One region of the Yersinia canariae genome, then DNA from elsewhere that is predicted to be linked to it. Evidence: predicted binding sites of a transcription regulator. Region 1 holds the regulator's gene; each other region holds the start of a gene.

Region 1 (11,281 bases):
CCGATTCGGCAGGCGATACAAAACTCGCGTGGAAAACTCATTGAAGTACAGCAAGTTCGGCTTAAAGACCCATCAGTACCCAGTGGGTCACGTGACGTTTGGGTCAGACAAGGTGGCGGCGGTACTTATTGGGCCGTTGATTTAGCCACCGGCCAGGATATGGGCGTTATTTTGAAAGAAGGCCCTGAATTTATCAAACCGGGCCGGTTACCGGGAGGGGCACCTAATCGCTTTACCGAAACTCACTTATTAACTAATGCCGACTTTGATTGGTTGGAGGAGAGCGCATTAAGGCATGCTTGCCAAGGGAAAAACCCTTGTGTTTTAACTTCATCCGGCATATTCACTTACCTGAATACTGGCGAAATAAGTTTAGCGGAGAAATTTTTTGAACCGTTACGTGAAAATGTGGCCGCCTCAACAAGCTCCGGAAAGTTTTTACATGAATTTCTTGAGCAGTTTCAACAAGAAGGTATCGAAATAGAGGTTTCAATATTTCAGAATGACCCCAAAAATTCTCTGAGTTCCTTTAAACAAACCATCCAATCTTTTCCGGAAAGAGTGAATGTTTATCCATTTGATTTAAATGTGATAAAGGCGGAAATTAGTCAGTTGCAACCCGGCGAAAGCATTCTATTTCTCCCTGAAAGAACACATGTTATCACCATTGTGCAAACCGCCAATAAAGAAGGGTTATATGTTTTTGATACAAATTTAAGAAATGCAGAGTGGTTGGAATCAATAGATCCTTGGATAAGAACGGCTTATGAAAGTCTGACTCCTGAACTCATCACTCAGGGAAACAAAAAATACCTTTCAGGGCAAGAGGCAGCAGATTTACTTGAGATGTATTTCAGGCCGTCTAGTCGACGTTTTGACACTGGTGCTGCAATCATCCGTTATAAGGGACTGACTTCCCCAGATTAAGCAATAATAAGAAATCGCGCGATGTGAAGTGACTTTCTTTTGTGATCGTATTAAAAGGCAACCTGATGTCACCGGATACCCAATCTGCGTTACAATGCTTAACTGTTTATTCATTATCAGTCACCAATTGTGGGGATGACTGTTTTATCCTCGGCAGGGAGCGGGCCGTATGTCTACCGGCGATGCATCAATTTTAAAACCTATCAAATGGTGTGCCATTGAGTCGCCAAATATTCCTGCTGATGTCGCTGATTGGCTGATGGAATTGGGATCGATGACCCGGCGTTTTGAGCAACATTGCCAGCAGGTTCATGTTGAACCCCAGCGGGCGTGTTTTATTACGCGTGATGAGTTAGGGGAAGATGCTGAGCATCTGCCGATAAGTCAGCGCTATTGGTTACGCGAAATAGTCTTGTGTGGTGATAATCAACCTTGGCTACTGGGTCGCACGGTTATCCCAGAAGAAACGCTGTCTGGCCCTGATAAGGCGCTGGTGGATTTGGGAACATTACCCCTTGGACGCTATTTATTTGGTGGCAACAATTTAACCCGGGATTATATTCAAGTTGGGCGACAGGATGAACTTTGGGCGCGCCGCTCGTTGCTGCGCTTGTCAGGTAAGCCTCTGTTATTGACTGAAGTTTTTTTACCGGCCTCGCCGCTTTATGTAATTTAAGGGGGGGGGAGATTTTGGAGAGTGAGAAATTGAAGGGAAGTCATATTCAGAGCAAATGGCGGGTTTATTGCCGTTTGATGCGGGTCGATAAACCCATTGGCTCATTGTTGCTGTTGTGGCCAACACTGTGGGCATTATGGTTGGCAGGGCAAGGTATTCCTGACACCAAAATACTGATTGTTTTTGTCTTGGGTGTCTTTTTCATGCGCGCCGCCGGTTGTGTTGTCAATGATTACGCTGACCGGCGTATTGATGGTTTTGTGAAACGCACGGCTTCACGACCTTTACCCAGTGGCCTCGTCAGTGAGAAAGAAAGCAAAATTCTGTTTATCGTCTTGGTATTGCTCTCGTTTGGGTTGGTATTAACACTCAATAGCATGACCATATGGCTGTCACTGGCGGCGCTGGCATTGGCTTGGGTTTACCCCTTTATGAAGCGGGTAACACATTTGCCGCAGGTGGTGTTGGGCGCGGCGTTTGGCTGGTCAATTCCGATGGGATTTGCCGCCGTGAGTGAAAGCTTACCTTTGGTTTGCTGGTTGTTATTACTCGCCAATATCTGCTGGACGGTAGCTTATGATACCCAATATGCCATGGTTGACCGCGATGATGATCTGAAGATTGGTATTAAGTCGACTGCCATTTTATTTGGCCAGCATGACAAATTGATTATCGGTTTGCTGCAACTGGCGACATTAGTATTAATGGTGGCGATTGGTTGGTTAATGCATTTAGGTGGCGCATTTTATTGGGCAATCCTGCTGGCTGGCGCACTGTTTGTCCACCAACAGAAGATGATTGCCGGACGTGAACGAGACCCCTGTTTTCGCGCATTTTTGAATAATAATTACGTGGGATTGGTGCTGTTCTTAGGAATTTTTATCAGCTATTTGTAATCAACGCACCGCTAGCAAACAGTCAAAAAAATGGCCAGATTCGTCATCCGGCCATTTTATTTATTACTTTTGCTTAGTGCTGCGAGGCATTAATTCTCTTCTTTATCCTCTGCCTCGGGTTCAGGCAGTAGATTATTGGTTTCAGCCGGCATACTGACACTTTCAATCGTCAGCTTCACTTCCGGTGTCATCAACGCACTCAGCATGTTGTAAACTTCCAGCGTATGTTCTTGAATGGCATCACCGCTATCACTGATATAGCCCTCTTCGCGCAATGTGCCCACCAAGGTTGAGAACACAGCTTTATCGAAGAATTCCGGTGCGTTAATCCCATGCAGAACAGACAAGCGCTGCGCCATAATACGGCTCTCTTTCTCCAGCGCCCCCCGGTTGATGCTGGGGTTTGCACTGAGTAACGACAACGTAATGGCATAGCGTTGCAGAGTTTCGCGTACACCGGCGGCCAGTAATTGCAGTGGGCGAATGCGGGCCGGATTCAGCACCAACTCATTCCCTTTATCGCAAATCAACTGCTGGCGAGCCAGTTCATCCACCAATGTATCCAGTGTTTGTGGTAATTGTTCTTTACTGTAATGCAGGAACAATTCGGCTTTCAACATTGGATAAATCATGCCGATTTGGCGCAATAATTCTGCGCGCGTAATACGGCGATGGTACATCACCATACTGGCAATCAATGATGGCAGCATCAGTAAGTGCTGGATATTATTGCGATAATAGGTCATCAGCACGGCTTGTTCCCGTGGCAGAATGATAATGTCACCGATAGTGTCTTTCTCCACCTCAAACTTATTCATATTCAAGGCGTGATTAAGTAACTCTTCCGGCGTTTTGTCCGGCACAGTGACATCTTTCGCATAAGGCACATTGCGCATCAGTTGCAGGTAGCAATCGAGTTGCTCCAGTAACTGCTCGCGGGTTAGTGAGCGCTGACGTGAGGCTAACAATGCGGTGGAACACAGATTCATAGCATTGGCGGCTGCCGCATTGTTAATTCGGACCATAATCTTACCGGCCAAATCATTCACAGCTGGAGTCAACCAACTTGGGCGCTGTGCTTCAATAGGGTCGATAGCATCACGCCACTGCGGCACAGTAGTGTTGAGATAGGTGGTCAACGGGATTGGTTCACCAAAGTTGACATAGCCCTGACCGAGATTGCGCAGCTTGCGCAAACCACGCAGCATCTGCAATAGACTCTCTTTCTCTTTGGTCGCGCCCCGTAACTCTTTGGCGTAAGTTCCTACTTCCATCACATGCTCGTAGCCGATGTAAATGGGCACTAACGTGATTGGGCGTGAGCCGCCGCGCAACATGGCCTGTATTGTCATCGACAGGGTGCCAGTTTTGGGTTCCAGCAGACGGCCAGTTCGTGAGCGCCCGCCTTCAACAAAGTATTCTACTGAATAGCCTCGGGTGAATAATTCACCCAGATATTCACGGAACACTGTTGAGTAGAGTTTGTTGCCTTTAAAGGTCCGGCGGATAAAGAAAGCACCTAAACGGCGGAAAATCGGGCCAGCAGGCCAGAAATTAAGGTTAATACCAGCAGCAATATGCGGCGGTACCAGCCCTTGGTGATAAAGCACATAGGAGAGCAGCAGGTAGTCCATATGGCTGCGATGACAAGGCACATAGACAATTTCATGACCATCCTGCGCCAACTGCCGCACGCGCTCTGCATTATGGACATTAATCCCTTGATACAAGCGGTTCCATGTCCAACTCAACACTCGGTCGGACAGACGCACTGCTTCGTACGAGAAGTCGGCGGCAATTTCTTCCATCAGTGTAATGGCGTTTTGTTGCGCTTTCTCATGGGAGATTTTCTTGGTACGGGCTTCATCTGCGACCGCTTTTTCAATCGCTTTGGATGTTAACAGCTTTTTGAATAGGTCTTGACGGGCCGGCAGACTCGGGCCAACCGCGGCCAGGCGCTGACGTGAGAAGTGCATCCGCGCTACGCGTGCCAGTTTATGGGCGATAGTTTTGTCAGTACCATGCTCACGGGCCATCCGGCGCAGTGATACTGTGGTCGAAAAACGCACAAAGCTATCGCGCCCCAGCCACAATACGGCAAAGAATTTTTCTACGCCGTTTAGTACGCGCAGATGTGGCGTTCCATGGCCTTCACGGCCCGGAGAGCGACCAAACATCACCGAAACCGGCAGCATTTGGATATCCAGCTCCGGGTTATTGCGATGCAGATCCAAATAATCGTGGAATAGCTTTACTGATTCCTGTTTAGGGGCGTAATAGCGAAACACCCGTGGGCCGTTATCGATAAAGACATGGCTGGGAAGTTGCACGCCATCGATTTCCAATGGAATCAATGGGTCGGGCAAATCCTGCGCCTGACACTGCGCTCGCAAAGTCAGCAAATCAGCCTTAGAATTGTAAGGTAAAACGTACAGAATAGGACGAGACGGGTCTAACCCTAACTCAGTCACAGGATCTGCCGGAATAACCTTACTTTTTACCAGCATTTTTAGCGGTAAATTCAGTAACTTGTAATATATTTTACGCCAACCTGACATAACTACATGAAGCCTCTTGTTAGCAATTCGTCGCAAGGATACCAGAAACTGGTTTTGAGATCTGTGGTGATGAGACAACAGAAAGCGGCAAAAATCATCATTAACTTAAGATAAAGGCAATAAAATATGGCAAATCAATCAACAGGATTAACCCGAGTTTATAAAGCAGCCGGTTATTCTGTGAAAGGCTTAGTTGCAGCCTGGAGAAATGAAGCCGCATTTCGCCAAGAATCTGTGGCTGCCATACTCGCTATCATACTGGCCTTCTGGCTGGATGTAGATGCTATCGCGCGCATTTTATTGATCGCGAGCGTGGTGTTAGTGATCATTATTGAAGTCATTAATAGTGCGATTGAAGCTGTGGTGGACCGCATCGGCAGTGAATTCCATGAATTGTCGGGCCGAGCCAAAGATATGGGGTCTGCCGCTGTGTTTTTGGCCATCATGTTGGCGCTCTTTATATGGATAACCGTGCTCTGGCAATATGTCGGTTAAAAATACGGCTAACAACGCTGTTGATGTAAACAGTGATTAATCCCTGTTTTTATTCACTCTTTGGTTCCCAACACCCGCATAGCTGTATATACTCACAGCAAGACTGTATAAACAAACAGGGGGCGGAATGAAAGCACTTACTACCAGGCAGCAAGAGGTTTACGACCTTGTGCGCGATCACTTATCGCAAACAGGTATGCCACCGACCCGTGCCGAAATTGCGCAGCGTCTGGGGTTCCGCTCTCCTAACGCCGCTGAAGAGCATTTAAAAGCACTGGCCCGTAAGGGTGTTATTGAGATTGTCTCCGGCGCGTCCCGTGGCATCCGTCTGTTGATGGAAGAGGAAGACGGCTTACCACTGATTGGCCGAGTCGCGGCAGGTGAGCCACTGTTAGCGCAGCAGCATATCGAAGGGCATTATAAAGTCGACCCTGCCATGTTTAAGCCGAGTGCAGATTTTCTGCTGCGGGTTAATGGGATGTCGATGAGAGATATTGGTATTCTGGATGGTGACTTGTTGGCGGTGCATAAAACTCAGGATGTGCGTAATGGGCAAGTGGTCGTTGCGCGTATTGATGATGAAGTGACGGTAAAACGCCTGAAAAAACAGGGTAATATCGTACAGCTTCTGCCAGAAAACAGTGAGTTCCAGCCAATTGTCGTCGATCTGCGTGAGCAAAATTTCACTATTGAAGGGCTAGCTGTTGGTGTTATCCGCAATGGCGACTGGATCTGATTTTAATGCTACACATATACCCTTCGACAAGAAGGGTATATGACTCTTTTAACCCTCATAATATTTAGCCTATTTAGTTTGAGAGCATTCCGATAATAAGCTATTACCTACTGTTTTAACTGCATATTATTTATTTTTATTTTTAATTTATTGCCCTAATAGCAGTGATTAATATCAATTAGACTTTAATTGTCAGCATCCTCTGCTATAGTTATTCATACGGTAAGCGAAGCAATAATATTTAAATTATGTCTGAGAATGACTAATATAAATAAAATATTTATAAATTGAAATTACTTGCCGTATTAAATTAAACATATCCAAAAACCAAGTTGACGGAGATATTATGAATAAAGATCAAGCCGACGGTAACTGGAAGCAGTTTAAAGGTAAAGTGAAAGAGAAATGGGGTAAGCTGACTGATGATGACCTGACGGTTATTGAAGGTAAGCGTGACCAGCTGGTGGGTAAAATCCAGGAGAAATACGGCTATCAAAAAGAGCAAGCCGAGAAAGAAGTTAAAGCTTGGGAAGACCACAGCAAATATCGCTGGTAGCAGCGTTAAATGGAATTAACCTAATATCGATATAAATTAATCGAACCTTTCAACTTATAGAATGTGAAGTATTAATATACTTTTTCACATGGTTGTTACGATGAAATAAAAGAGAGTGTTAATGATAAAAACATTCTGTTTATTTATAATTTTATATCGATGTGACACATGGATGTGTCGTATTTAATATGCGTTACTTTTTAAGTATTCTAATTTTTCATATCTTCAGACAATGTATAACCCACCGACTTTCTACCGGTAGTCAGATTATTATCCGCCAGAGTTATTTCTTTTTTATTACAATAGAATGGTCATGATCACAATGATCGTGACTTTCACATGCTTCGACCTTCCCGCATTCAGTACATAAACCATGGGCTTCTACCACGCTATGGCGTAGGGTAAAACCAGATTGTTGTGCTAACAGCGCCAGAGCTTCTTCAATGCCGATCGTGGGGCGTTCAGTCACAATCTTGCAGCGATCACAGATAAATAGCGCAGAGGTATGAGTTGGCTCTTCAAAATGATGACACAATACGTAACTATTGGCTGATTCGACGCGGTGAATAAACCCTTGCTCCAGCAAAAAATCTAATGCGCGGTAAACAGTGGGCGGCTTAGCTTGTGGCTCGGAAACTCGGAGCAGGTCCAATAAATCATAAGCACTGATTGCGCCAGGTTGTTCTGCCATTAAGCGTAATACTTCAAGACGCTGCGGTGTCAGCCGGACGTTACGTTGTTGGCACAGACTTTCAGCCTGAGCAAGCAGCTTTTCCAGGTTGGTTGGCTTCATGATTTCATCCCGCAGTATTTGAATGGAACAGATTTTATCATATTAACCTGTTGCTCAATATCCCTTTATTGACATATTCTGAGATTAAACCACTGGCGTCTGTTTTGAGGTTAAATTAATTAAAAGTAAAACTTTCAAGCAGTGTTAATGCCCACGCCAATAAAAAATCAGGATGTATAAATGACTCAAAGTAATGGTATTTTACAATCTACGTTTGTTAGGATATTGTAAAAGGGCTTTTGCTATGGGAAAATAAATAAACTATTTTTTGTAGAGATGAGAATGTCTTCTGATATCACAAAGTACAGGGCGGAGTTAGATGGTTTAAGGGCTGTTGCAGTGATATCCGTGCTTTTATATCACGTTAAATTTTCACTTTTCGGTTATGAGGTATTCAAGGGCGGTTTCCTTGGTGTAGATATGTTTTTTGTATTATCTGGCTACCTGATCACAACAATAATTTTTTCACAAATGAATACTGGTGTTTTTTCTTTAAAAGATTTTTTTATTAGAAGAATAAAAAGAATACTGCCAGCAATGATTATTGTGTTGTTATTATCTTCTGTTTTGGCCTTTTATTTTTTATTGCCTGATAGTCTTGTTGTTTATGTGAAAACATTATTGGCATCTTTGTTCTTTGTGTCTAATTTATATTTTTTTGGTGAGGATACTTATGTATCAGATTCCAGTGAATATAAACCATTGCTGCATACTTGGAGTTTGTCTGTCGAGTGGCAATTTTATCTTATTTTCCCTTTTTTATGCATCTGGTTATTTAAGAGATTTAAAGATAAAAAACTAACTATAATATGTTTCATTTTTTTGCTCTCATTAGTATTGTCTAACATTTTAGCCTACCGCCAGCCCAACTTTGCATTCTATATGTTACCGAGTAGAATGTGGGAACTGATGGCGGGAAGTATTGTTGCTATTATTATTTTAGAAAACAAGCTTAATATTAGTAAGTTTTATTATAAAACACTCCCTATAGTGGGGTTTATCTTAATAATTTTGTCTATTGTATTTATTGATGATGGAATGCTGCATCCATCCGTCATTACATTAATACCTGTGTTAGGGACTTGCCTAATAGTATTATTCTCTCGTGAGAAAGATGCCGCCTCTTATTTTTTATCACTTAAACCAATGATTTTTATCGGGGCGATATCTTATTCTATTTATCTTTGGCATCAACCATTATTTGTTTTTTATAGAATTAAAATAGGCGAAATTAGCACTTTCATATCCATCATATTGATTTTATTATCAATAGCTCTATCCATATTATCTTTTTATGTCATTGAAAAACCATTTAGGAAAAAACAACTCTCCCGCTGGAAATTGATCTCGATGACCGTATCAGCGATAATTTTAATCGTGTTTTCAGTATTTGTATTAGTTAAGAACAGCTCTGCTGATCAGACCGACAGTTTAATGTCTCCTTTAGCCAAAAAAATGTATGAGGATTTTAAAGTCCCTGAGTTTAGGCGTCTAATGGGAAAGACTAAAGATGCAAATTATTTTTCGGGTGAGAAAACAATTGAGTGCATAAATAGAAGTCCCCTGGAAGCATGTAGGTTTGGTGATGAAAGTTGGGTTGTTCTTGGTGACAGTTATGTCGCATCATTTGAATATGCATTACAGAATAAATTAGCAGCAACAGGCCATGGCATCATATCCTTAACATATGAACAATGTTCATTTGTCTCTGAGAAATTATGGTTTGGTACTGCCCCTGAGTGCCCCGGAATTAATCGTCAACGTTGGCAGGTAATTAATAATTTCACAGATAAAAAAACATTCCTAATTGCAGCTAATTATGCTCAGTTTAAAGATGTTAATGTGGTGGAAGAGGGCGGTCAGGAATTGAATGGCAAGCCTGTTGTTGGTAAGGATTTAGTTTGGGAATCTTTTGCTGAGAATATTAACAAGTTACTTTCTTTAGGGCACCGAGTCGTTGTGATATACCCAATACCTAGCATTAGTACTGATGTAAAAATAGAGTATTTTAGATTGCTAAATATGACGAACTCCCATATTAATAAAGTATATGATAAAAGAACAAAAGGTTATTATGCTGCACTCAGCTTGGGTGAAACACTCGATAGCTATCTCACACCAAACCCTAATCTGATTATTATCAAACCGGTTGATAGTTTATGCCGTGATAACCGTTGTTTAATTATTAATAAAGATGGCGGGCTCTACAATAATGGAAACCACTTGTCTAATGCGGGCGCGAGATTAGTTCTTGAGGACGTTTACCAAAAGCTACCGCGATAAGGCCTTATTAAGGTTTTTCAGGACACAGCGCGCCGGTGGCATCGGCGCGAGGGTGTTTTTCTATGCTATAGTAGGTCATGATTTTCCCTTACCCTCTATCAGTATCCATCTATCAGGGACTGTCTAGGGCTGACATAGAACACGACAAAATGACCCAGAATGCACGAAAATAACACATTCACACATTCAGCCGTAACCGCCGCTACAAGCGAATTTAAAGGCAATTATCCCCTACAGCGTTTTTCCGTCGCGCCGATGCTCGATTGGACAGATCGCCATTGCCGTTACTTTCATCGTTTGTTAACCAAACAGACTTTGTTATATACCGAGATGGTCACCACGGGTGCAATTATCCATGGTAAAGGCGACTATCTGGCTTACAGCGAACAAGACCATCCGGTTGCATTACAGCTCGGTGGCAGTGATCCGCATGCTTTAGCTCATTGCGCCAAATTGGCGGAACTTCGCGGCTACAATGAAATAAACCTCAATGTCGGTTGCCCCTCTGATCGGGTGCAAAATGGCCGTTTTGGTGCCTGTTTGATGGCGGAAGCCAGCTTGGTCGCTGATTGTATCAAAGCTATGCGCGATGTGGTTTCTATTCCGGTAACGGTCAAAACCCGTATTGGGATTGACCAGTTGGATAGTTATGAGTTTTTGTGTGAATTCGTGCAAACCGTGGCTGAACAAGGTCAGTGTGATATTTTCACTATTCATGCCCGCAAAGCCTGGCTTTCAGGATTGAGCCCAAAAGAAAACCGCGAAGTCCCCCCGCTGGATTATGAGCGAGTTTATCAGCTAAAACGTGATTTTCCGGCCCTGACTATCGCGATTAATGGGGGTGTAAAAACACTGACCGAAGCTAAAGAACATCTCAAACATGTTGATGGGGTGATGATGGGGCGCGAAGCTTATCAAAACCCGAGTATTTTGACGCAAGTGGATCGCGAACTGTTTGATCCGAATGCGCCAGTGGTCGACAGCGTCAAAGCTATCGAAGCTCTTTATCCTTATATTGAGCAAGAACTGTCGCGCGGTGCTTATTTAGGTCATATAACCCGGCATATTCTGGGTATTTTCCAAGGGATCCCCGGCGCGCGCCAATGGCGTCGTCATCTGAGTGAGAATGCCCACAAACCCGGCGCGGATGTTTCTGTGGTCGAGCAGGCGCTGGCGTTGGTGACCCGTCCTTGAAGTAGCAGGGGGTTAGCTGCGCTAACTTACCCGAATCACTTACTTGAGTAAGTGATTCGGGATGCGCTCACTGGCTGCTGACCTGCAATTCCAATGATTTGGGTATAATAGTGTAGTAAATTAACTAAAAGTTAGTGAGATTGGCCATGTCTGCTGGTTTCCCTGAC
Region 2 (11,281 bases), 2.2 Mb from region 1:
TGCACCGAAAACCAACAGTTCTGCTTGACCCTGTAGCCATGAGGTTAATTGTGAGCGATAAAGCGCGCGTAACTCCGTTAAATCACGGCCAATAGGTTTTCCTGCACGATAGAAGATAAGTGGCACTAGCAATAACAACCCTAGCAGGATGGCACCGAGTGTCAGGGCTAAACTGGCATCGATATAACTCAGACCAAATGTGACGGCTGCAATGATGACAATGGCAGCAACCAACGGTGATATTACTCGCAGATAGAGATGGTCGAGTGTATCGACATCGGCAACGAGGCGGTTCAGCAACTCGCTTTGGCGAAAGCGAGCAATACCCGCAGGGGAAAGTGGCAATATTTTCTGGAATGCAAAAACTCGCAGATGTGCCAACACTCGGAATGTCGCGTCATGACTGACGACTCGCTCGGCGTAGCGTCCTGCTGTTCGGGTAATCGCAGCGCCCCGAACACCCGCCGCAGGCAGCAGATAGTTAAAGGTATATAATCCTGCTGGACCAGCAATGGCGGTACCCGCAAGGAACCAACCCGATAAAGTGAGTAGTCCGATGCTGGCGAGTAATGTGACGATTGCTAGCAAAATACCCAGGCAAATTAGGAACCAATGACGGCGATACAACGCCAGAAAGGGGAGAAGTACTCGCATGATTAAAGCTCCTCATTGCGGTGGGACAGCAGATTGGCAAATGAACCTGCAGACTGACTTAAACTGGAGTAATCACCTTGTTGAATTAAAAGGCCTTTATCCATTACCCAGATTTGATCATACCCCAGAGTATCTTCTAACTGGTGAGTAACCAGTAATGTGGTCTGCTTACGGGAGGCTTCTTCTAGCGCTTTCATTACCAACTGTTCGCTATGGGCATCCAAACTGGCAGTTGGCTCGTCTAGCAACAAGAGCCGGCACGGGTTTAGCAAAGCTCTGGCAACAGCAATTCGCTGGGCTTGGCCAACAGAAAGGCGTGCTGAATGGTCACCGATTTCAGTACCCAGCCCTTGCGGCAAGTCATTTAGGAATTCATCAATGTAGGCGCGCTTAATCGCCAGCTGTAGCTGATTATTATCAGCATCGGGTTGGCCCAACACTATATTGGCTACCAGTGTTTGCTCCGGTAAAGTCGGATTTTGCCCGACCCAACTTAACTGCTCACGCCAGGTTTTAGGATCCAGTTCACGCAATTCAATATCGTTGACTTTTAATGAGCCACGGTAGGGTAAAAAACCCAGTAGCAAGTTAAGTAATGAGCTTTTTCCCGCACCACTTAGACCGACAATAGCCACTCTTTTGCCCGCCGTTAGGGAGAACGTCAGCGGCCCTGCTAAACGAATACCTGTAGGGGACAAAACTTCCAGTTCATTCGCTTCCAGTCTGATGGCATCTGTGCCATCCAGTATTTTATTGCCTTGACCAATAACCTCGCTTTCACTGCTTAAAAATGTCACCAGGGACTCAGCAGCGCCAACAGCTTGTGCTTTGGCGTGGTAAAACGTCCCCAAATCTCGCAGTGGTTGGAAGAATTCGGGTGCCAGAATCAAAACCAGAAAACCAGCAAACAGTGATACACCAAGGCCATAACTACCAAAGTTTAATTCTCCCAAATAGGAAAAACCAAAGTAGACAGCAACAACAGCGATGGATATGGCGGCGAAGAACTCCAACACCGCAGAGGAGAGGAAAGCCATTCGCAGCACTTCCATGGTGCGCCGGCGGAAATCCTCCGAGGATTCGCGAATTTGATCCGTTTCTGCTTTGGCGCGGTTAAATAGTCGCAAAGTATCCAAACCACGCAGGCGGTCAAGGAAGTTACCACTTAGACGAGCTAATGCTACAAAATTTCGCCGGTTAGCATCGGCTGCGCCCATTCCCACCAGCGCCATAAACAAGGGAATTAGTGGCGCGGTAACAAATAAAATTAAGCCTGCTGCCCAGTTTATAGGGAAAACAGCAATTAGAATCAGCACTGGAATAAAGACAGCTAAATACATTTGTGGCAGATAGCGAGAATAGTAATCCTGCATATCTTCAATTTGTTCCAGAATAATTGTCGCCCAACTTCCCGCAGGTTTGCCTTTTACCCAGGCAGGCCCAAGTTGCTCTAACCGGTCTAACACCATTTTGCGGATCTGCTGGCGCACCTTCATGCCGCAAATAAATCCCACGCGTTCACGTAACCAACTGATCACAGCCCGGACGGCGAAGGTCCCCGCCAGTAATCCAAAATCAGTGACCAGTGCTGTGCGGGGGACTTTGTCAATAATCAAAGATTGCAGCAAGGTAGCCAACAGCCAAGCTTGAGCGATAATCAATAACCCACTGAGGAGGCCAAGTAACATGGACAGGCGGAGCCAACGTTGCGCGGGGGCGCTTTGTTTTTTCAGCCAACGAATCAACTCATACTGTCTTGTTTTATTCATCGGGCAATTTATCTGCACTGAGTACGGGGAAACTTCAAAAAATGTTTGTCATCTCTAAAGATGGCAAACTGGTGAGGGCCAATATTACCTCGTCATGCTATGAGGTGAAACCATAATGCTTGTGATAGTCGCCGCATTAGTCGATATCTATAATTTGCTGTTTTTCATTGACATGTAGATATAAAAAATTAAGGAACAACAGAAACCAAAAACGGGCGGCTCACGTGTGTGTCAGCTGCCCGTCTGTATTAGATGAAACTGTGATATCAGATGCCAAGATCAATAGGGATTATTTATCGTTAGCTAATCCATCCAGATAGCGTTCGGCATCCAGTGCGGCCATACACCCGGTACCCGCCGAGGTGATAGCTTGGCGATAAATATGATCCATAACATCGCCTGCCGCGAAAACTCCCGGAATTGAGGTTTGCGTAGCATTACCCTGAAGGCCTGATTGCACTTTGATGTAACCATTTTCTAATGCCAACTGGCCGGCAAAAATAGCGGTGTTAGGGCTATGACCAATAGCAATGAATACACCCGCGACGGCGAGTTCTTCGGTTTCATTACTTTTGGTGGACTTCAGACGCACACCTGTTACACCCATATTGTCCCCCAGCACTTCATCCAATGTTCGGTCAGTGTGCAGCACAATATTGCCGTTTTTCACTTTCTCCATCAGGCGGTCGATAAGGATTTTTTCTGAACGGAAGCTATCACGACGGTGAATTAGATGAACTTCAGCGGCGATATTTGCCAGATACAACGCTTCTTCAACGGCCGTATTGCCGCCGCCGACCACGGCAACTTTCTGATTACGATAGAAAAAACCATCGCAGGTAGCGCAGGCTGAAACCCCTTTGCCTTTGAATGCTTCTTCCGATTCCATCCCGAGATAGCGTGCGGATGCGCCTGTCGCAATAATTAATGCATCACAGGTGTATTCAGCACCATCACCAAATAGGCGGAATGGGCGGTTTTGTAAGTCGACTTTGTTGATGTGGTCAAACAGAATTTCGGTCTGGAATTTTTCTGCATGTGCATGCATCCGTTCCATTAACGCCGGGCCGGTCAGACCTTCCGGGTCACCGGGCCAGTTTTCGACCTCAGTGGTGGTGGTCAATTGACCGCCTTTTTCCATTCCGGTAATCAATACAGGTTTCAGGTTGGCGCGCGCCGCATAAACTGCCGCGGTATAACCTGCAGGGCCAGACCCTAAAATAATCAATTTGCTATGTTTAGCCGTGCTCATGAATACCTCTTTCCCACAATGGCGGACAATGTTAGCGATTGTAGGGAAATTCGTGCATTAAAAAAAGCAGGCAAAAATGTTGTTAGCGATTTTTTTGATAGGTCATACCTATTTAATGAACTAAATGTATTAAGAATCGACAGTTAGCCAGTAAATAAAATCAAGCTGGGCATAAATTAGACCAAAATTGATTTCTACGTTATGGGCTAAATAGTCTTAAAAACCTTTGACCCTATAAAGAATGTGGCTTGCAAGCCGATTATTCAAAAAAAGCTGACAACTTACTCATGCTCTTTTGCACCATTTTCTAGCAAATAAATGGTGAAAAAATAGGTAAGAGAAGGGGGCTGGGATTTTAATTCTGGCACGTTCTACTGATTTAACTTCTTTTACTTTGACAATCGGCTGTGCATTTGCGAAAACATCATAGGAAGAAGAAATTATCTGCGCGCCATAATTTCAGATTTGGTATCAGTGATACCAAGCGAAAACCCTGGAATGTTTTCGATTAATACTGGATGGCATGTGGAGTATGTTCTCGAACAACTGTAGGGGGGAAGTTTCTACAGGTGTTCGTGATGCGCTATCTCTTCCTCAACGCTAATAATCATCGAGTACCTCGCATACAGTTGACAGACAGGGTGTGAGATAACAACGTGTTGATATATTTGCATAAAACAGGCTGCGGGTCGTGGTTTGCAACAAGCTGAAAATCTATTGCTGATTAAGGCATGTCGCAGACTCAAGGAAATTAAGAGAGACTATAAGATGATAGATAATAAAAAACGCCCGGGGAAAGAGCTTGATCGTATAGATCGTAACATCCTCAATGAATTACAAAAGGATGGGCGCATCTCTAACGTTGAGCTTTCAAAACGAGTAGGGTTGTCACCAACACCATGTCTGGAACGGGTTCGCCGCTTAGAGCGTCAGGGCTTCATTCATGGCTACACCGCACTGCTTAATCCACAGTATTTGGATGCATCACTGCTGGTTATCGTTGAGATTACTCTGAATCGTGGCGCTCCGGATGTATTTGAGCAATTTAATGCCGCTGTAAAAAATCTTGAGGAAATTCAAGAGTGTCACCTGGTTTCCGGCGATTTCGACTATTTGTTGAAAACCCGCGTACCGGATATGTCCGCTTACCGTACTTTACTCGGTGAGACCTTGCTTCGCCTGCCGGGCGTTAACGACACCCGTACCTATGTGGTCATGGAAGAAGTGAAGCAGAGTAACCGCCTTGTGATTAAAACGCGGTAAACAGGCAGGTGCAAAACCTGAGTAATTTGGTTACACTCCTGTTTATTCATACAGTTTCAACGCCGGGAGGGTTCTCGGCGTTGTTACTCATACCAGTTAACAGGAACCTGGAGAGCCTTTCTTGAGCCAGGAATATACAGAAGATAAAGAAGTTACTTTGAAAAAACTCAGCAGTGGGCGTCGTTTGCTTGAGGCTGTTTTGATTGTAGTAACGATTTTGGCAGCCTTCCTAATGGCCGCGCTGCTCAGTTTCAATCCTTCAGACCCGAGTTGGTCGCAAACCTCATGGCACGAGCCTATCCATAATCTTGGCGGCAGTGTTGGTGCCTGGATGGCCGACACGCTGTTCTTTACATTTGGCGTCCTGGCTTATGCCATTCCCGCCATTATGGTGATGTTGTGCTGGGCGGCATTCCGTCAGCGTGATACCAGTGAACATATTGATTACTTCGCACTCTCGCTGCGCCTGATTGGCACATTAGCGCTGATTTTAACGTCATGTGGATTGGCAGCATTAAATATTGACGATCTCTACTATTTTGCCTCCGGTGGTGTGATTGGTAGTTTATTCAGTAATGCTATGTTGCCGTGGTTCAATGGTGTTGGTGCGACCTTGACGTTGCTCTGTATTTGGGCCGTTGGCCTGACGCTCTTTACAGGTTGGTCATGGTTGGTCATTGCTGAAAAGATTGGTGGGGTCGTCTTAGGTTCGTTGACATTTATGACTAATCGCTCACGTCGTGAAGAACGTTATGACGATGAAGATGATGATTATCCGCTTGATGATGCCAATTCTGTTGAGCAAGATAAAAGTGCAGTAGCCAATAAAGTTGTCGCGGGTGTAGCCGCGGCTACCGCGCTGGCGGCAAATTCAGCCCATGCAGATGACGACGATGTTTTGTTCTCTGCACCATCAGTAACCGATACACCTGTCAGTCCTCTATCCGATGCGGCAATACTGGCTCCGAGCGGTGAAAGCGCGGCTGAAACCAAAGATAACTATGACCCATTATTGAGCACATTACGTGCGACAGATGATGGTGATCAGTCTGTATTATCTCAAACAGAGAGCTTTTCAGAACCGACTATCAGTCACAGTACAGCACCAATGGTTGATACTAAGACAGAGACACCGCCGCTCTATTCGTTTGAAATTCCACAAGAAGCGACCTCGCCAGCGCCGACTCGTATTGCTCTACCGATTGAACGACCTGAGCCTCAGCTGGGTTCATGGGATAAACCAGTAACACCGGCGAGCCATTCACCTTTTGATTTTTCTGCGGCACAGCGCCATAGCGATCAGGTGGAAAATACCTCTTATATGAATCCGGGATTAGGCGCAGATACTGATAGTCTGGCCGCTCTGGGGTCAGCCAGTCGCCCTGAGTCTGCTGCGGGTATTGTGGCGGCAAGTGCAGCCGCCGCTACGTTTATGCCAGCATTTACTGCTATCAGTGATAGCAGTTCGCAGGTTAAACAAGGTATAGGGCCGGAGTTACCAAGACCCAATCCTGTCCGTATCCCGACACGGCGTGAGCTGGCATCCTATGGTATCAAGCTCCCGTCTCAACGTATGGCGGAGCAGGAGCAACGTGAGCAAGAAGTGCAAACTCCACAAGCGCCTGAGACGCCGTTCACCGCAAGTGTTACATCTGAAGATGATGATGCATTAGAACAGGCAATCTTGCGTAAAGCCTTTGCTGATCAGCAATCCGAGCGTTATGGGCAATCAGCGACTGCGGGAGTGAATACTTTCTCAGCGGTAGAGCCGGAAGATGAACAAGCCTTGCAAGAGGCAGCCTTGCGACAAGCTTTTGCCGCGCAGCAACAACATCGTTATGGTGCAGATCATGGTGAAAATCGCGAGTACGAACCCGCTGCTGTTGAAGAGATGCAGCCTGTAGACACTCGCAGTGCCTTTACATTCTCGCCTGTTGCCGATCTGATTGATGAAAGCCCGCGTGAGCCTTTGTTCACGCTTTCTCCGTATGTTGATGAAACCGTACAGTCAGCAACCGCGCAAGCCACCTCGGCACCTGCGCAACCTGAGCAGGTAGCGGCCTATCAGTCATCGGGTGCGCATCAATCTCAACAAGGATATTCAGGTCAATCAACACCCGTACAGCCAATGACCTCTGCGCAACCCACTTCACCTGTGCAGCCAACCCCGGCGATGGACAGTTTGATTCACCCATTCCTAATGCGTAATGACCAGCCGTTGATCAAACCGACAACACCATTACCTACGCTGGATTTACTTTCTTCTCCGCCAGCGGAAGAAGAGCCCGTTGATATGTTTGCTTTGGAGCAAACTGCTCGCCTGGTTGAAGCGCGCTTAGGTGATTATCGGGTGAAAGCAGAAGTTGTCGGTATATCTCCTGGGCCAGTGATTACTCGCTTTGAGTTAGATTTAGCGCCAGGCGTTAAAGCTTCACGTATTTCTAATCTTTCTCGTGATTTGGCACGTTCACTATCTGCCATTGCTGTGCGTGTGGTTGAAGTCATTCCTGGCAAACCTTATGTCGGGCTTGAGCTACCCAACAAACATCGTCAGACCGTTTATTTACGTGAAGTTCTGGATTGCGCCAAATTCCGTGATAACCCATCTCCTTTAGCTATCGTGTTGGGTAAAGACATTGCTGGGCAACCCGTCGTCGCTGATTTAGCCAAAATGCCACACTTGCTGGTGGCGGGTACGACCGGTTCTGGTAAGTCGGTTGGTGTTAACGCAATGATTCTCAGCATTTTGTATAAAGCGACCCCAGATGATGTGCGCTTTATCATGATTGACCCGAAAATGCTGGAGTTGTCAGTGTATGAGGGTATTCCTCATCTGTTAACCGAAGTGGTTACTGATATGAAGGATGCGGCGAATGCATTGCGTTGGTGTGTTGGTGAAATGGAGCGGCGCTATAAGCTGATGTCCGCATTGGGTGTGCGTAACCTCGCGGGATACAACGAGCGAGTTGCCCAAGCTGAAGCTATGGGGCGGCCAATTCCAGACCCATTCTGGAAACCCTCCGATAGTATGGATATCTCACCGCCAATGTTGGTGAAATTACCTTATATCGTCGTCATGGTGGATGAGTTTGCTGATCTGATGATGACGGTGGGCAAGAAGGTCGAGGAACTGATAGCCCGTTTAGCACAGAAAGCCCGTGCTGCCGGTATTCATTTGGTTCTGGCTACTCAGCGCCCGTCAGTAGATGTCATTACTGGTTTGATTAAAGCTAACATCCCAACCCGTATCGCATTTACGGTCTCCAGCAAGATTGACTCACGTACAATCCTTGACCAAGCCGGTGCAGAATCGCTATTGGGTATGGGGGATATGCTGTATATGGCGCCTAACTCCTCAATTCCAGTGCGCGTTCACGGCGCTTTTGTTCGTGATCAGGAAGTACATGCTGTTGTTAATGATTGGAAAGCTCGAGGTCGCCCTCAATACATTGAGAGTATTCTTAGTGGTAGTGACGAAGGTGAAGGTGGCAGTCTTGGTCTGGATAGTGACGAGGAATTGGATCCGCTGTTTGATCAGGCGGTGAGTTTTGTTCTGGAGAAACGCCGTGCGTCTATCTCCGGGGTGCAGCGCCAATTCCGTATTGGTTATAACCGTGCGGCACGTATCATTGAGCAGATGGAAGCTCAGCAGATTGTCAGTACCCCGGGACATAACGGTAATCGTGAAGTTTTAGCGCCGCCGCCACATGAGTAATACCTTTTATCGAAACAGTTAACATAGAGAGGGCCGCTTTGCGGCCCTTATGCAAAGAAGCGCAAACTCCGCATTTATCAGATTAATATGCTAACGCGAGGGAAATGCTTCAGCTAAAGTGCATAAGTTTATGGTATGCATTCAGCTTGCCGGTCATAGACTTAAACGGCACATAGAGTGACAATATACTCGCTCACTGAATCCGCCTTTGTGGCAGCCCATTAGGGCGCAATGAATTTTATAAGGTATGTAGAATAATGAAAAAACTGCTTGTTGCTTGTTGTCTGTTATCGGGTTTAATTTCGGCTTCAGCGCTGGCAGATGCCAGTTCCGATTTGCAAGGTCGCCTGAGCAAAGTGAACAGTTTCCATGCTAATTTTTCGCAGAAAGTGACCAGCTCAGATGGCGCAGCAGTACAAGAGGGTGAGGGTGAATTGTGGGTGAAACGGCCTAATCTTTTTAACTGGCATATGACTTCCCCCGATGAAAGCGTCCTGATTTCTGATGGTGAAACACTGTGGTTCTATAACCCGTTTGTGGAGCAAGCCACGGCGACCTGGCTGAAAAATGCTACGGGCAATACGCCATTTATGCTTATCACCCGCAATAATCCAGATGATTGGAAACAATATAATGTGAAGCAGAAAGGTGACGATTTTGAGCTGACACCTAAAAGCGCAAGCGGCAATTTGAAGCAATTTGCTATTACCGTGACGCCAACGGGTACAATCAAAAGCTTTACTGCGGTTGAGCAAGACGGGCAGCGCAGCGCTTATATACTGAAAGGCCAGCAAAATAGTTCAGCGGATGCGAGTAAATTCAAGTTTACCCTACCAAAGGGCGTAACGCTGGACGACCAGCGGCAGTGAGGTCAGTGTGAGTAATATGTCCCTCGATTTTTCCCAAAATGAGTTTCAACCACTGGCCGCGCGGATGCGGCCTTTGACGTTGGAACAGTATATTGGCCAGCCGCATTTGCTGGCTCCGGGTAAACCGTTACCACGGGCAATCGTTGCTGGGCAATTACACTCAATGATTCTTTGGGGACCACCGGGAACCGGTAAAACTACCTTGGCCGAAATTATTGGTCGCTATGGTCAGGCGGATGTTGAGCGTATTTCTGCGGTAACCTCTGGTATTAAAGAAATTCGTGAGGCGATTGAGCGCGCACGGCAGAATCGTGATGCGGGGCGCAGGACAATTTTATTCGTCGATGAAGTCCATCGTTTTAATAAAAGTCAGCAAGATGCTTTTTTGCCTCATATTGAAGATGGCACTATCACTTTTATTGGGGCCACGACAGAAAACCCTTCATTTGAACTAAATTCGGCATTGCTCTCCAGAGCCAGGGTCTATTTGCTGAAAGCTCTCACCGCCGCAGATATCGAAAAAGTTATTGACCAGGCGATGTCAGACAGCAGCCGAGGTTATGGTGGGCAGAATATAAAACTGCCAGATGAAACCCGCCGAATGATGTCTGAATTGGTGGGTGGCGATGCGCGTCGGGCGTTGAATAGCCTTGAAATGATGGCCGATATGGCAGAAATAGATGCCAATGGAACCCGGGTATTGACGCCTGATTTGTTGAAAGAAGTGTCGGGCGAGCGCAGTGCGCGCTTTGATAACAAAGGCGATCGTTACTACGATTTGATTTCAGCAGTCCATAAGTCTATTCGTGGATCTGCACCTGATGCAGCGTTGTATTGGTATGCACGAATTATCACGGCGGGCGGTGATCCGCTTTATGTTGCCCGACGTTTATTAGCCATTGCGTCGGAAGACGTCGGTAATGCTGATCCTCGCGCGATGCAAGTGGCTATATCTGCGTGGGACTGTTTTACTCGTGTTGGCCCGGCAGAAGGTGAGCGCGCGATTGCTCAGGCAATTGTTTATCTGGCCTGTGCGCCGAAAAGTAATGCTGTTTACTCGGCGTTTAAAGCCGCAATGCAAGATGCACGTGATAAGCCAGATTTTGATGTACCGGAACATCTGCGCAACGCGCCGACCAAACTCATGAAAGAAATGGGGCTGGGGGCTGAATACCGTTATGCCCATGATGAACAACATGCTTATGCCGCTGGCGAAAATTATTTCCCACCAGAAATGGCCTCTACCCGCTACTATTTACCGTCATCCCGAGGTCTGGAAGGGAAAATTGGTGAAAAGCTGGCATGGCTGGCTGAGCAGGATCAAAATAGCCCGATAAAACGCTACCGCTAGCCTTGCTGTTGCGGTAAGGTTAGCGCTATAACCACTTGGTAAGTGGCTGTTTACACCGCTTACAGCGTTAAATTTTCCCTTAATAACCATTTTATGCCCAAGATAGTTGGAGTTGTAAGTAGGCAGTCAGTGAGCAAGTTCCGATGAACATAGTCTGGTAAGTCATCGGAGTGAAAGAGCGCCGCTAACGCCACTGAAATTTCAAGGATGAAGGGCATCCATAACTACAAGCACAGGACTAGCATGCTCGATCCCAATATGCTGCGCAATGAGCTAGACGCAGTCGCCGAAAAACTGGCTCGCAGAGGTTTTAAACTTGATGTTGAGATGTTGCGCCAACAAGAAGAGCGCCGCAAAGTTTTACAGGTTGAAACAGAAAGTCTGCAGGCAGAACGTAACTCCCGATCG
Region 3 (11,281 bases), 2.2 Mb from region 1:
CCACGCGCCTGAACCGCTTAAATGAGCGTTTCAAACGTGAAGGTAAAAAGCCGCTGAAGTCATTGGAAGATTTGCCAAAAGACTATCAGGAGCCAGACCCTTATCTGGATGAAACGGTGCATATTGCATTGGATTTAGCGCATAAAGAAAAAGCGCAGCCGCAGGTTGAATCTCAACCAGCAGCGCCGGCGACAGCAACAGCTGCAAAATAATTAGCGGGTGATAGACATGATCCGGGTTCTTAGAGCCCGGATTTTTTTTACTTTTTTTCCATACCATTTCATCTGATCTGGCGAAAAAACAGCTCAAGATGTAATAAAAAGTATCCAAATTTGTAAAGTTATGTTGATTTCCTCTCTTAGAACTTAACAAGCCTTGAAAATTTATCAGATGCCCATACGATCAGCATATCTCAGTAGTCATTTGGCTAAGTCATCATGTCAACTTTGGCTCAATACGGTGTTGATTTAATACGGTCGTCAATTAACAGAATAAGGAAATAAATTTTTATGATGCGTATCGCTCTATTCCTACTCACCAACCTGGCTGTCATGTTGGTGTTCGGGTTGGTGCTTAGCCTGACAGGTATTCAGTCCAGCAGTGTGCAGGGGCTGATGATTATGGCCGGTCTGTTTGGTTTTGGCGGCGCATTTGTTTCGTTGCTGATGTCCAAATGGATGGCTTTGCGCTCCGTCGGTGGTGAAGTTATTGAACAGCCACGTAATGAAACTGAGCGCTGGTTATTAGAGACTGTGCGCCGTCAGTCACAGCAGGCTGGTATTGCCATGCCGCAAGTGGCTATTTACCAGGCTCCGGATATTAATGCCTTCGCAACCGGCGCCCGCCGTGATGCGTCACTGGTTGCCGTCAGTACCGGTTTGTTGCAGAACATGAGCCGCGATGAGGCGGAAGCGGTTATTGCCCATGAAATCAGTCATGTGGCGAATGGTGATATGGTCACCATGACCCTGATTCAAGGTATTGTGAATACATTCGTTATTTTCATTTCGCGTCTGATTGCGCAGGTGGCAGCCGGCTTCTTGTCGGGTGATCGTGATAATGAAGGAAGCAGCGCCGGTAACCCGATGGTTTACTTTGCTGTCTCAATGGTCTTGGAATTGGTGTTTGGTATTCTTGCCAGCATTATTACCATGTGGTTCTCGCGTCATCGTGAATTCCATGCCGATGCCGGTTCTGCGAGACTGGTTGGGCGTGAGAAGATGATTGCGGCCTTGCAGCGGTTGAAAACCAGCTATGAACCTCAGGAAGCGGGTAGCATGATGGCTTTCTGCATTAACGGTAAATCTAAATCATTCAGCGAGCTGTTTATGTCCCATCCGCCGCTGGACAAACGTATTGAAGCTTTGCGTTCAGGTGAGTACCTGAAATAACGCGCATTGAAACTCAATAAAAAACCCCGCTTCGGCGGGGTTTTTTTAGCACTAAAATCAGATTAACTGCGTTTTTGGCTCACTCGCAATAGGCTTACCAGTGCGGCGATACTGGCGAAACAGCCGGCGAGTATGAGTGATGCATGGGTTCCATTGGTTGCAAACAGATTAAACATCAAGGCAACCAATGCCGCCCCTGATGTCTGCCCTAATAGGCGCGCAGTGCCCAGCATCCCACTGGCTCCACCGCTACGATGTTGTGGTGCAGCGGAGATAATCGTGTGGTTATTGGGGGCCTGAAACAGGCCAAAACCGGCACCGCACAACACCATACGCCAGATGATGTCTACATCACTGGGGTCGGCTGGCAGCACGGCCAACAGGAATAAACCACTGGAGAATACCGCTAAGCCAATTCCGCCCAGTAATCCGGCATGATAACGCTCAACTAATCGGCCGGCGATCGGCGCGACTACCATGGTGGCGAGTGGCCATGGGGTTAATAGCAGCCCGGTGGCAACTTCATCACGCCCCAACACGGTTTGCAGGAAGAAGGGCAGTGAAACCATTGCCAGCATTTGTGCGGCAAAGGAACAAACGGATGTGCCGATCGACAGCGCAAAGATAGGAATGCGCAGTAAATCGACCGGCAATAATGGGAAGGGCTGGCTGAGTTGGCGGCGCACAAAGAAAAAGCCGATGACCAACAATGCTATCACTTCGGCGGCAATCAATGTCGGGCTTTGCTCTTGAGCAAAACCACTGATAGCGGTTATCAGTAAACCAAATGTCAGCGCATTCATAATGCTACTGGTGATATCGAAACGGTTACCGTTGCTTTTCATATTGTTGGCTGGCAAATACTTCATGCCCAGCCCCCAGGCGACCAATCCGATGGGCACATTAATGGCAAATAGCCACTGCCAAGATGCAACTGACAGCACTGCGGCGGCAATTGTTGGCCCGGCGGCGGCAGAGACCGCCACAATCAAGGCATTAATGCCAATCCCTCGGCCTAACTGTGCTTTGGGATAAATAATGCGGATCAGGGCGGTATTTACACTCATCAACGCGGCGGCACCAAACCCCTGCAACACGCGAGCCAATGTCAGCGTCCATAAGGAGTCGGACAGGGCGCAAAACAGTGATGTCACACTAAATACCAGTAAACCGGCTTGATAAACCCGCCGATAACCAATGATGTCACCTAATGACGCCATCGAAAGCAAAGATACGGTAATGGCTAGCTGATAAGCATTCACTACCCAAATAGACGTGGCCGGGCTGGCATTCAGGTCACGGGCTATCGTGGGTAACGCGACGTTGGCGATAGTGCCGTCCAGCACCGCTATCATGATACCTAAAGCAATAACGAATATTGCAGCATAGCGCTGAGGAACCGGCATTCCATCGGTGACAGGTGGGGTCATAGGTTTTGTCTGTAAAAATAATAAGGTAGGTGAATCGTTCTATGCTAACGGCTATTGTGTTTGGATGCATCCTTGCAAGTCGGGTTATTTGTAAAAGACCTTTTTACGACAAAATATATTCACAGCAGACTATCATCGGTGAGAGGTCGGAAAGAATTTCCCTTTCGGGTTAGATTAACAACTTGATAATGACCATAATTTGTTAAAATCAGTAAAAATAGAACCGCGATCACGGAAAAATGAAACATCGTTTCTATAATGTGAGATAGTATAAGCCGAACAGGTTCCCCTGCGGGCAAATTTTAATTCTCTGATGATTTTAAGGACTTTCCGGATGGCTAAAGGTAAACAAATCCCCCTGACATTTCATACTTATCAGGATGCCTCTACCGGTGCACAAGTTACACGGCTGACGCCTCCAGATGTGACTTGCCACCGTAACTATTTCTATCAAAAGTGTTTCACCCGTGATGGTAGCAAACTGTTGTTCGGCGGCGCTTTTGATGGCCCGTGGAACTACTATTTGCTGGATCTTAACACTCAGGTGGCAACACAACTGACAGAAGGGCGTGGCGACAATACCTTTGGTGGGTTCTTGTCTCCAGAGGATGATGCGCTGTTTTATGTCAAAGATGGCCGTAATCTGATGCGCGTTGACCTTGCCACCTTGGAAGACAGTGTGGTTTATCAGGTGCCGGAAGAGTGGGTCGGTTACGGCACTTGGGTGGCAAACTCAGATTGCACCAAACTGGTTGGCATTGAGATCAAACGTGAAGATTGGCAACCTCTGACAGACTGGAAGAAATTCCATGAGTTCTATTTCACCAAACCGTGCTGCCGCTTGATGCGCGTTGATCTTAAAACCGGAGAATCTACGGTTATTCTACAAGAAAATCAATGGCTTGGCCATCCGATTTATCGTCCTTATGATGATAGCACCGTGGCGTTTTGTCATGAGGGGCCGCATGATTTAGTGGATGCCCGCATGTGGCTAATCAATGAAGATGGCAGCAATATGCGCAAGGTGAAAACCCATGCGGAAGGTGAAAGCTGCACACACGAATTCTGGGTGCCAGATGGCTCAGCGCTGGTGTATGTTTCTTATTTAAAAGGCAGCCCGGACCGCTTTATTTACAGCGCTGACCCAGAGACGCTGGAAAACCGCCAATTGACTTCAATGCCAGCCTGTTCACATCTGATGAGTAACTATGATGGCTCGCTGATGGTTGGCGATGGTTCTGATGCACCGGTTGATGTCCAAGATGACAGCGGATATAAGATCGAAAATGATCCTTTCTTGTATGTTTTCAATATGAAGAATGGCACTCAGCATCGCGTTGCTCGCCACGACACCTCATGGAAAGTATTTGAAGGTGACCGCCAGGTCACTCATCCACATCCTTCCTTTACACCAGATGATAAGCAAGTCCTGTTTACCTCTGATGTTCACGGTAAACCTGCCTTATATTTAGCCACATTACCTGAGTCAGTCTGGAAATAATTGAATTTTGCACTAGCCTCTTTCTTGGAAAGAGGCTAATTTGCTGTCTGCAAGGCTTTTATCCGATTATTCACATTGGTTTATTGCACAGTCTCGCGACTTCCCTTTATAATAAAACCACTGTTCTATTTTTTTTAAAACATATTGTTTTATGAAACACAGAAAACTGAGTAGGGTAACAAAAAAATGGCTATTGCAGATTTAGATAAACAGCCCGACTCTGTTTCGTCGGTTCTGAAAGTTTTTGGCATCTTACAAGCATTGGGTGAAGAACGGGAAATTGGTATTACCGAACTTTCTCAGCGTGTAATGATGCCTAAGAGTACAGTGTACCGCTTCCTACAGACCATGAAGTCCTTGGGATATGTTGCCCAGGAAGGCGAATCAGAGAAATATTCCCTGACTCTGAAGTTATTTGAGTTAGGCGCTAAAGCATTACAAAACGTTGATTTGATCCGTAGTGCGGATATACAAATGCGTGAATTATCCAATGAAACTCGTGAAACTCTTCACTTGGGTGCTTTGGATGAAGACAGCATTGTTTATATCCATAAAATCGATTCTATGTATAACCTGCGGATGCATTCTCGCATTGGTCGTCGTAATCCACTGCACAGTACGGCAATTGGTAAAGTACTGCTGGCATGGCGTGACCGTGGTGAAGTCGAAGAAATCTTGTCTCATATCGAGTTTACTCGCAGCACCAAACATACTTTGGGCAGTGCCGCAGAACTGTTGCCGGTGTTGGACCAAGTCCGTGAGCAGGGCTTCGGCGAAGATATTGAAGAGCAAGAAGAAGGTTTACGTTGCATCGCAGTCCCTGTTTTCGACCGCTTCGGCGTCGTAATTGCCGGGTTAAGTATTTCATATCCGACATTGCGCTTTTCTGAAGACAGCAAGAGCGATATTGTGAAATCTTTACATCGCGCAGCACGCAATATTTCAGAGCAGATGGGCTATCGCGATTATCCTTTCTGAGGAAATCACTTAATAGGGTAAATACTGTATAATTATTGGATATTTTTAATCAGCTGTTAATTATAACTATTTATTCCTTCCCATCCCAAACGGCTCCTCTTATCAGGAGCCGTTTTTTTATTGTTGGAGAGTCGGATACACGGCGAGGCGATATGAATAGATTTTTGCACATAAGTATTATCTGGTGATATTAGTTATCATTTAAATATATTGTTGAGGGACCATTTAATTCAGTGGGTTCACTATAACCGTGCTTAAGCATAATTATAGGGAGAAAGAGAATGAGGAAGTTATTAAGCACAGGGCTATTACTGCTGCTGGCCGGTTGTAGTAGTTCTCATCGTGATAATCCGCATCAATTGATTGACCGCGGTGAATATAAAGTGGATACCAGCATCCCTTCAATTGCTCAAAATGCGCGGGTGAGGTTTTTGGTTCTTCACTATACAGCAACAGATGATGCTCAATCGCTGAAGATACTGACTCAAGATGGCAATGTCAGCGCCCATTATCTGGTCAAAACGCAGCCTGATAGCATTGATGGCAAACCCGTGGTTTTGCAATTGGTTCCTGAGTCTCAGCGCGCCTGGCATGCCGGTGTCAGTGATTGGCATGGGCGCAGTAGCCTCAATGACACCTCGATAGGTATTGAAATCGTCAATAGGGGGTTCACTGAGAAGATGTTGGGCAGGCAGTGGTACCCTTACAACGAATCACAGATTCAATTGATTGAGCGGCTAACCAAGGACATTGTCGAGCGTTATAATATTGACCCGACAGATGTTGTTGCTCATAGCGATATTGCTCCCCAGCGAAAATCTGATCCCGGCCCCTTGTTCCCATGGAAACGTTTAGCTGAGCAGGGTATCGGTGCCTGGCCAGATGACGCGACAGTGACAAAATATATTGATGGCCGAAATAAAAATCATCAGGCTTCTGTTGCTGTCATCCAGCAGGCGTTGGCTCGCTATGGCTATAAGATCCCACAGACAGGTGAGCTAGATGATGAAACTCGCCAGGTCATTAAAGCATTTCAGATGCACTTCAGGGCGCAAGATTTCAGTGGTGTACCGGATGTAGAAACGGAAGCGATTGCGTTGGCATTAGTCGAAAAGTATCGGTCTGTTGGCCCTTAACTCTGCCGGAGTGCGGGTTGCTGCGAATGGTTAAAAAACAAAAAAGCCAGTCACTGCTGACTGGCTTTTAATGATTCACAAGTGATAGTTATTGATGGGCTAAATCGCCATCATCATCACTGTTGAGAATCTCTTTATCTGTTTGTTTCATCAATTGACTGGTAATGGTGCCCGCAGTCATTGAACCACTCACATTCAATGCGGTACGGCCCATGTCAATCAAGGGTTCAACTGAGATGAGCAAAGCAACCAATGTGACCGGTAAGCCCATCGCGGGTAATACAATAAGCGCTGCAAAGGTCGCACCGCCACCCACACCGGCTACACCGGCGGAACTGATGGTGACAATGCCGACCAGTGTGGCAATCCATATTGGATCTAGCGGGTTAATGCCGACGGTTGGGGCGACCATCACGGCTAACATGGCCGGATAAAGACCTGCACAACCATTTTGGCCGATAGTTGCCCCGAAAGACGCTGAGAAGCTGGCGATAGATTCAGGTACACCTAAGCGGCGAGTTTGGGCTTCTACATTCAGTGGAATACTGGCAGCACTGGAGCGGCTGGTAAATGCAAACGTCAGTACGGGCCAAACTTTGCGGAAGAATTTCAGTGGGTTAATGCCGGTGAAGGACAACAGCACGCCGTGTACCACAAACATAATGGCCAGACCCAAATAAGACGCGACAACAAAACTGCCCAGCTTGATGATGTCTTGAATATTAGAACCCGCAACCACTTTGGTCATCAATGCCAGTACGCCGTATGGTGTCAGTTTCATCACCAGACGCACAAGTTTCATTACCCAGGCTTGCAGAGTGTCGATAGCCACCAGTACCCGCTGGCCTTTTTCCACATCATCTTTCAGTAATTGCAAAGATGCTATACCAAGGAATGTTGCAAAGATAACCACGCTGATGATTGAGGTTGGGCTGGCACCCGTCAAGTCAGCAAACGGATTTTTCGGGATAAAGGACAGAACCAACTGAGGGACTGTCAAGTCAGTCACTTTGCCGAGATAATTGCTTTCAATAGCACTTAAACGCGCGGATTCTTGTGTGCCTTGCACCAGGCCATCGGCAGTTAAACCGAACACAGTAGTGACCAGGACACCGACCAATGCTGCGATTAATGTCGTGAACAGCAATGTGCCAATGGTCAGTACACTGATTTTACCCAGTGAAGATGCATTATGCAGTTTGGCCACCGCACTCAAGATAGAGGCGAATACCAATGGCATAACAATCATCTGTAATAATTGCACATAGCCATTACCGACAATATTAAACCAAGTGATAGACTCTTTTAGCACTGGGTTTTCTGCGCCATAGACCCATTGCAGCCCCAGACCAAATAGCACACCCAATCCCAGACCGGCCAAAACTTTCTTGGACAGACTCCATTGTTTATGCCGGGTTTGTGCCAATAGTAATAGCAGTGCTACAAATAACAGCACGTTAATCACAAGCGGTAGGTTCATCCCCAAATCTCCAAATTATTATTTTAAATACTGGCTTTCTATTCTATTTCTATTTTTATCTAGAATAGAGCCAGGCACAGTCAACTGTGCAATTAGCCGCGTATGTTAGCAGTTCCTCAGTAGGCTCACTTATATCCAAAAAGAATGTTATATAAATTTTTGCCATTATTTGTATGGAATATATTCAATTAGGTGATTGTTTGCCCATCAAAGTGTGATCACAATCTAAAATTCTTCAATTGCTCCATATAGGATAGCAGCGGAATGGTGGTGTCAGTTTGCCAATAGACGGAAAAACAAACTAATAGAACACATAATACGCGTTCTAACTGATTACCTTTCTGTGGGCGTAGTATTGGAATACAAAAACGCCAACGGCACGGCCATAGAAGTGGGACACCGGCCGGCGTAATCATATCGGCCAATAGATGGCTGAAATAGCCAATAATCATCGCGTGGAATGCATCAGCAGGAATAATCCAATCGCGGGAAATATCCATTTGAAATAGGGCAATGCCACCTATCACGGCCAACAGGCTATGAGTAAACCCGCGATGACCAAATGCGCGAGCAATAGGGGCTGATATCCACTTTAGTCGCTGACCAAGGATTGATTTTGGGTGATCAATATCTGGCAGCAAGGAGGTTAACAGGGCGCCAGGTATTATATGCCACCAGTCGCCATGTGCCAGTTCAGGTGTGAGGCCGACTTTCTTGGCAAAAATAACGCAGGCGACAGAAAAAATAAGGTGTCCTTCCCCTGTCATACTTGAATTCCGAATCTGTAGCTGTTGATTTATCCAGTATATGAGATTTTTCCTGACATGAATAGCCGTTACGCTGTAACTAAATGTCTCTTTTTACGTGGTTTAAGGCAGTGTCATTGAACTTGAGGGTTTGTAATGAAAGCGTCGGGGGTTGGGCTGAAATAGTGAGGTTAAGTTGGGCGACCCGCGATGCTAACAATGGTATAGGCCGAAAAAAGGGGAAAAGTGACCGGGAGTCAGCTTTTCCCCAAAGTAATACGGGTATGGGCATAATTACAAATAATGATGAGGGTACTAACAACTAAACTTTTACTAATAACTAAACTTTCACTAATAACGGCACGTCTATTTATAAGGCCAAAATTAGAAGCTGTACTGCACGCCTACACGGTAGCGAGTTTGACGTTCGTCAGTGGTTTTGCTACCCGCAACATTACCGATAGCAACATAAGGCTTCCAGTTTTTATCCCATTTGTAAGCCACTTTCAGATCATGACTCCATTCTTCTTTCTCTTTATTAGCCAGAATTTCGTCTTCAGATTTCTTGTAGTTCAACTCATATTCAGCGGAATAGTTTTTCAAGAAGTTATAGGCAAACAACATAGTGAACTCATGGCCTTTCTCTGTTGCTTTAGTCTGAGCAGGCTGGTTACGTTTGTAGTATGGGCGGTAACGCAGCGAGGTTGAGAAATCATCAGTTAAGGCCACTTTTCCGCGCAGGTAAGGGCGGTAGTTATTAGAATCAGAAGAAGACTCTAATGAGAAACCAGGCTCCAGTGAGAAGGTTTTATTGAATTGATAAACATAGCTGGCAACCACTTCGGTACCATTACTCACTTGCTCATTGAAAGGTTTATTTGGCGTGGTATCAGAGCTGTGCTGGCCCCATTTACCTTCTAAAGACAAACCAAAGCCATTTGCAAAACGGTTGGAAATCAGTAAACGATCTTTGTGATCAGATTTACTGGTATCTTTCATTTCGTGCCGGTAGTCAATTGTTGTTGCAACAGAACTAAAGCTGATTACAGATGCCACTGCAAGAGTCAGTAATTTAAATTTCATTTTTATATAATCCCAGGGTTATGGTTATCTAAATCAAAAGTCATTAACAAATCTATAAAGAATCAACATACGACTGAAAAACAATTCCAACAACAAGGAAACGATGTTTCATTTATTGTGAATGCACATTCTATTTATATTGGTAAATATTTATGTGATCCAGATCTGTCTTAATGATTCTTTTTTTAAACAGATATTAAATTGTGATGTCGATCTTAATTGGTAATTAATTTTCACAAAAAAATAGCCCCGCCAAATTAATGACAGGGCTAGGGTGGATACTTAAGTTAAATTAAATGACTTTATTAACGCATAGCGCGTTTAAGAATACGGTCACCTTGTTTGTTAAAGTATTCTGCAGTCTCTTGTACGGTCTTCTGACCATAATCGATATATTGAATTGCATCACCGAACAATGAAACAATTTGCGGGTCATCAAAGTATGGTGAAGTTGTCATTTTATGTGGCAATTCCAGCGCCATATTTAAACCGGCAACAGAAGGATCTTCATCTTTAATGACGCCACTGGCACGTAATTGAGTCACCGCCGTAGCACTTAATGGCACGCCACGTTCCAGACCTAATGCTTCAACCCCTTCTTTACTATTAAGTAAGAAGTTGATTAACATTGCACTTTCTTGTGGATATTTAGTTGATTTACCAATGGAAAGCATCTGTGCTGGTTTAAAGAATAAACCGGCATCTTTTGCCCCTGGCAACATTGGATATGGGCCAAGCACCAGTTTAGCTGGTTTGGTCAAGTTATCGGAATACTTAGTTATAGTGGAGTTCCACATATAAGTACCCCCCCATTCACCATTAATCCACGGCTTCATTTCATACATATTACTCTTGCCGAATGAAGCATAGTATTTGGTGGATGGCATAACATGACTATCTACCATGGTTTTATACATGGTAAAGAACTCAACCCACTGTTCAGGCGAATAAGCGAATTTCTTATTGGCTTCATCAATAGTAGGAATGTTATATTTTTGTGTCATGTAAGAGCGGATTAACGCTAAAGTATCCTGATGCTCTAATACCACTGGATAATATTGGTCACCCAGTTTTTCTTTAAATACTTTACCCGCAGCAAGTAATTCATCCCAAGTTTTAGGATATTCTACGCCAGCTTTAGCCCAGGTTGCATCATTAAAATAGAAGATACGCGCAGTGACTGAAATTGGAATACCATTCAACTTGCCATTAACGGTAGTTTGTTGCAGTTCTTTTGGATCAAATTGCGCTAAATCCAATTGTTCTTTTACGCTAAACAAATTATAGAAGCCGGTGCCGTCTTTAGAGAAAATAGGCAGCCAGTTCCAGTTAGTTTGCATAACATCAGGTTCAGTACCACCGGCAATCTGTGTTGTCAGACGAGATAAGTGACCATCCCAACCGGTGTATTCTGCTTTAACATTAATATTCGGATGCTGTTTATGGAATTCTTCTAATGCTTTCAATGTTACTTGGTGACGACCGTTACCGCCCCACCATGACATACGCAAATTAATCTCGTCCTGCGCAGCAAAG

What was found. Region 1 encodes LexA, which represses DNA repair genes until DNA is damaged. Its sites were predicted from a motif close to TNCTGTATGTACATACAGNA; they were not measured.
Positions count from the first base shown of each region.
Region 2: F0T03_RS08345 (DNA translocase FtsK 4TM domain-containing protein) is a predicted target of LexA. The motif match lies at 4,975-4,994, and genes of this name have one in related genera.
Region 3: F0T03_RS09725 (metal-dependent hydrolase) is a predicted target of LexA. The motif match lies at 8,703-8,722, and genes of this name have one in related genera.

Region 1 covers NZ_CP043727.1:4,254,124-4,265,404, reverse strand. Annotated here, with positions in the region: gene F0T03_RS19525 (hypothetical protein) at 1-927, shown strand, start outside; gene ubiC (chorismate lyase) at 1,097-1,603, shown strand; gene ubiA (4-hydroxybenzoate octaprenyltransferase) at 1,633-2,499, shown strand; gene plsB (glycerol-3-phosphate 1-O-acyltransferase PlsB) at 2,589-5,057, opposite strand; gene F0T03_RS19505 (diacylglycerol kinase) at 5,184-5,552, shown strand; gene lexA (transcriptional repressor LexA) at 5,680-6,288, shown strand; gene F0T03_RS19495 (CsbD family protein) at 6,635-6,844, shown strand; gene zur (zinc uptake transcriptional repressor Zur) at 7,128-7,637, opposite strand; gene F0T03_RS19485 (acyltransferase family protein) at 7,920-9,920, shown strand; gene dusA (tRNA dihydrouridine(20/20a) synthase DusA) at 10,080-11,114, shown strand.
Region 2 covers NZ_CP043727.1:1,788,833-1,800,113, forward strand. Annotated here, with positions in the region: gene cydC (heme ABC transporter ATP-binding protein/permease CydC) at 1-654, opposite strand, end outside; gene cydD (heme ABC transporter permease/ATP-binding protein CydD) at 657-2,423, opposite strand; gene trxB (thioredoxin-disulfide reductase) at 2,713-3,675, opposite strand; gene lrp (leucine-responsive transcriptional regulator Lrp) at 4,444-4,938, shown strand; gene F0T03_RS08345 (DNA translocase FtsK 4TM domain-containing protein) at 5,060-8,653, shown strand; gene lolA (outer membrane lipoprotein periplasmic chaperone LolA) at 8,911-9,522, shown strand; gene F0T03_RS08355 (replication-associated recombination protein A) at 9,530-10,873, shown strand; gene serS (serine--tRNA ligase) at 11,117-11,281, shown strand, end outside.
Region 3 covers NZ_CP043727.1:2,097,750-2,109,030, forward strand. Annotated here, with positions in the region: gene prc (carboxy terminal-processing peptidase) at 1-212, shown strand, start outside; gene htpX (protease HtpX) at 510-1,391, shown strand; gene F0T03_RS09700 (MFS transporter) at 1,454-2,821, opposite strand; gene ogl (oligogalacturonate lyase) at 3,156-4,322, shown strand; gene kdgR (DNA-binding transcriptional regulator KdgR) at 4,509-5,300, shown strand; gene F0T03_RS09715 (N-acetylmuramoyl-L-alanine amidase) at 5,582-6,436, shown strand; gene F0T03_RS09720 (L-cystine transporter) at 6,525-7,916, opposite strand; gene F0T03_RS09725 (metal-dependent hydrolase) at 8,135-8,683, opposite strand; gene F0T03_RS09730 (oligogalacturonate-specific porin KdgM family protein) at 9,047-9,745, opposite strand; gene F0T03_RS09735 (ABC transporter substrate-binding protein) at 10,051-11,281, opposite strand, start outside.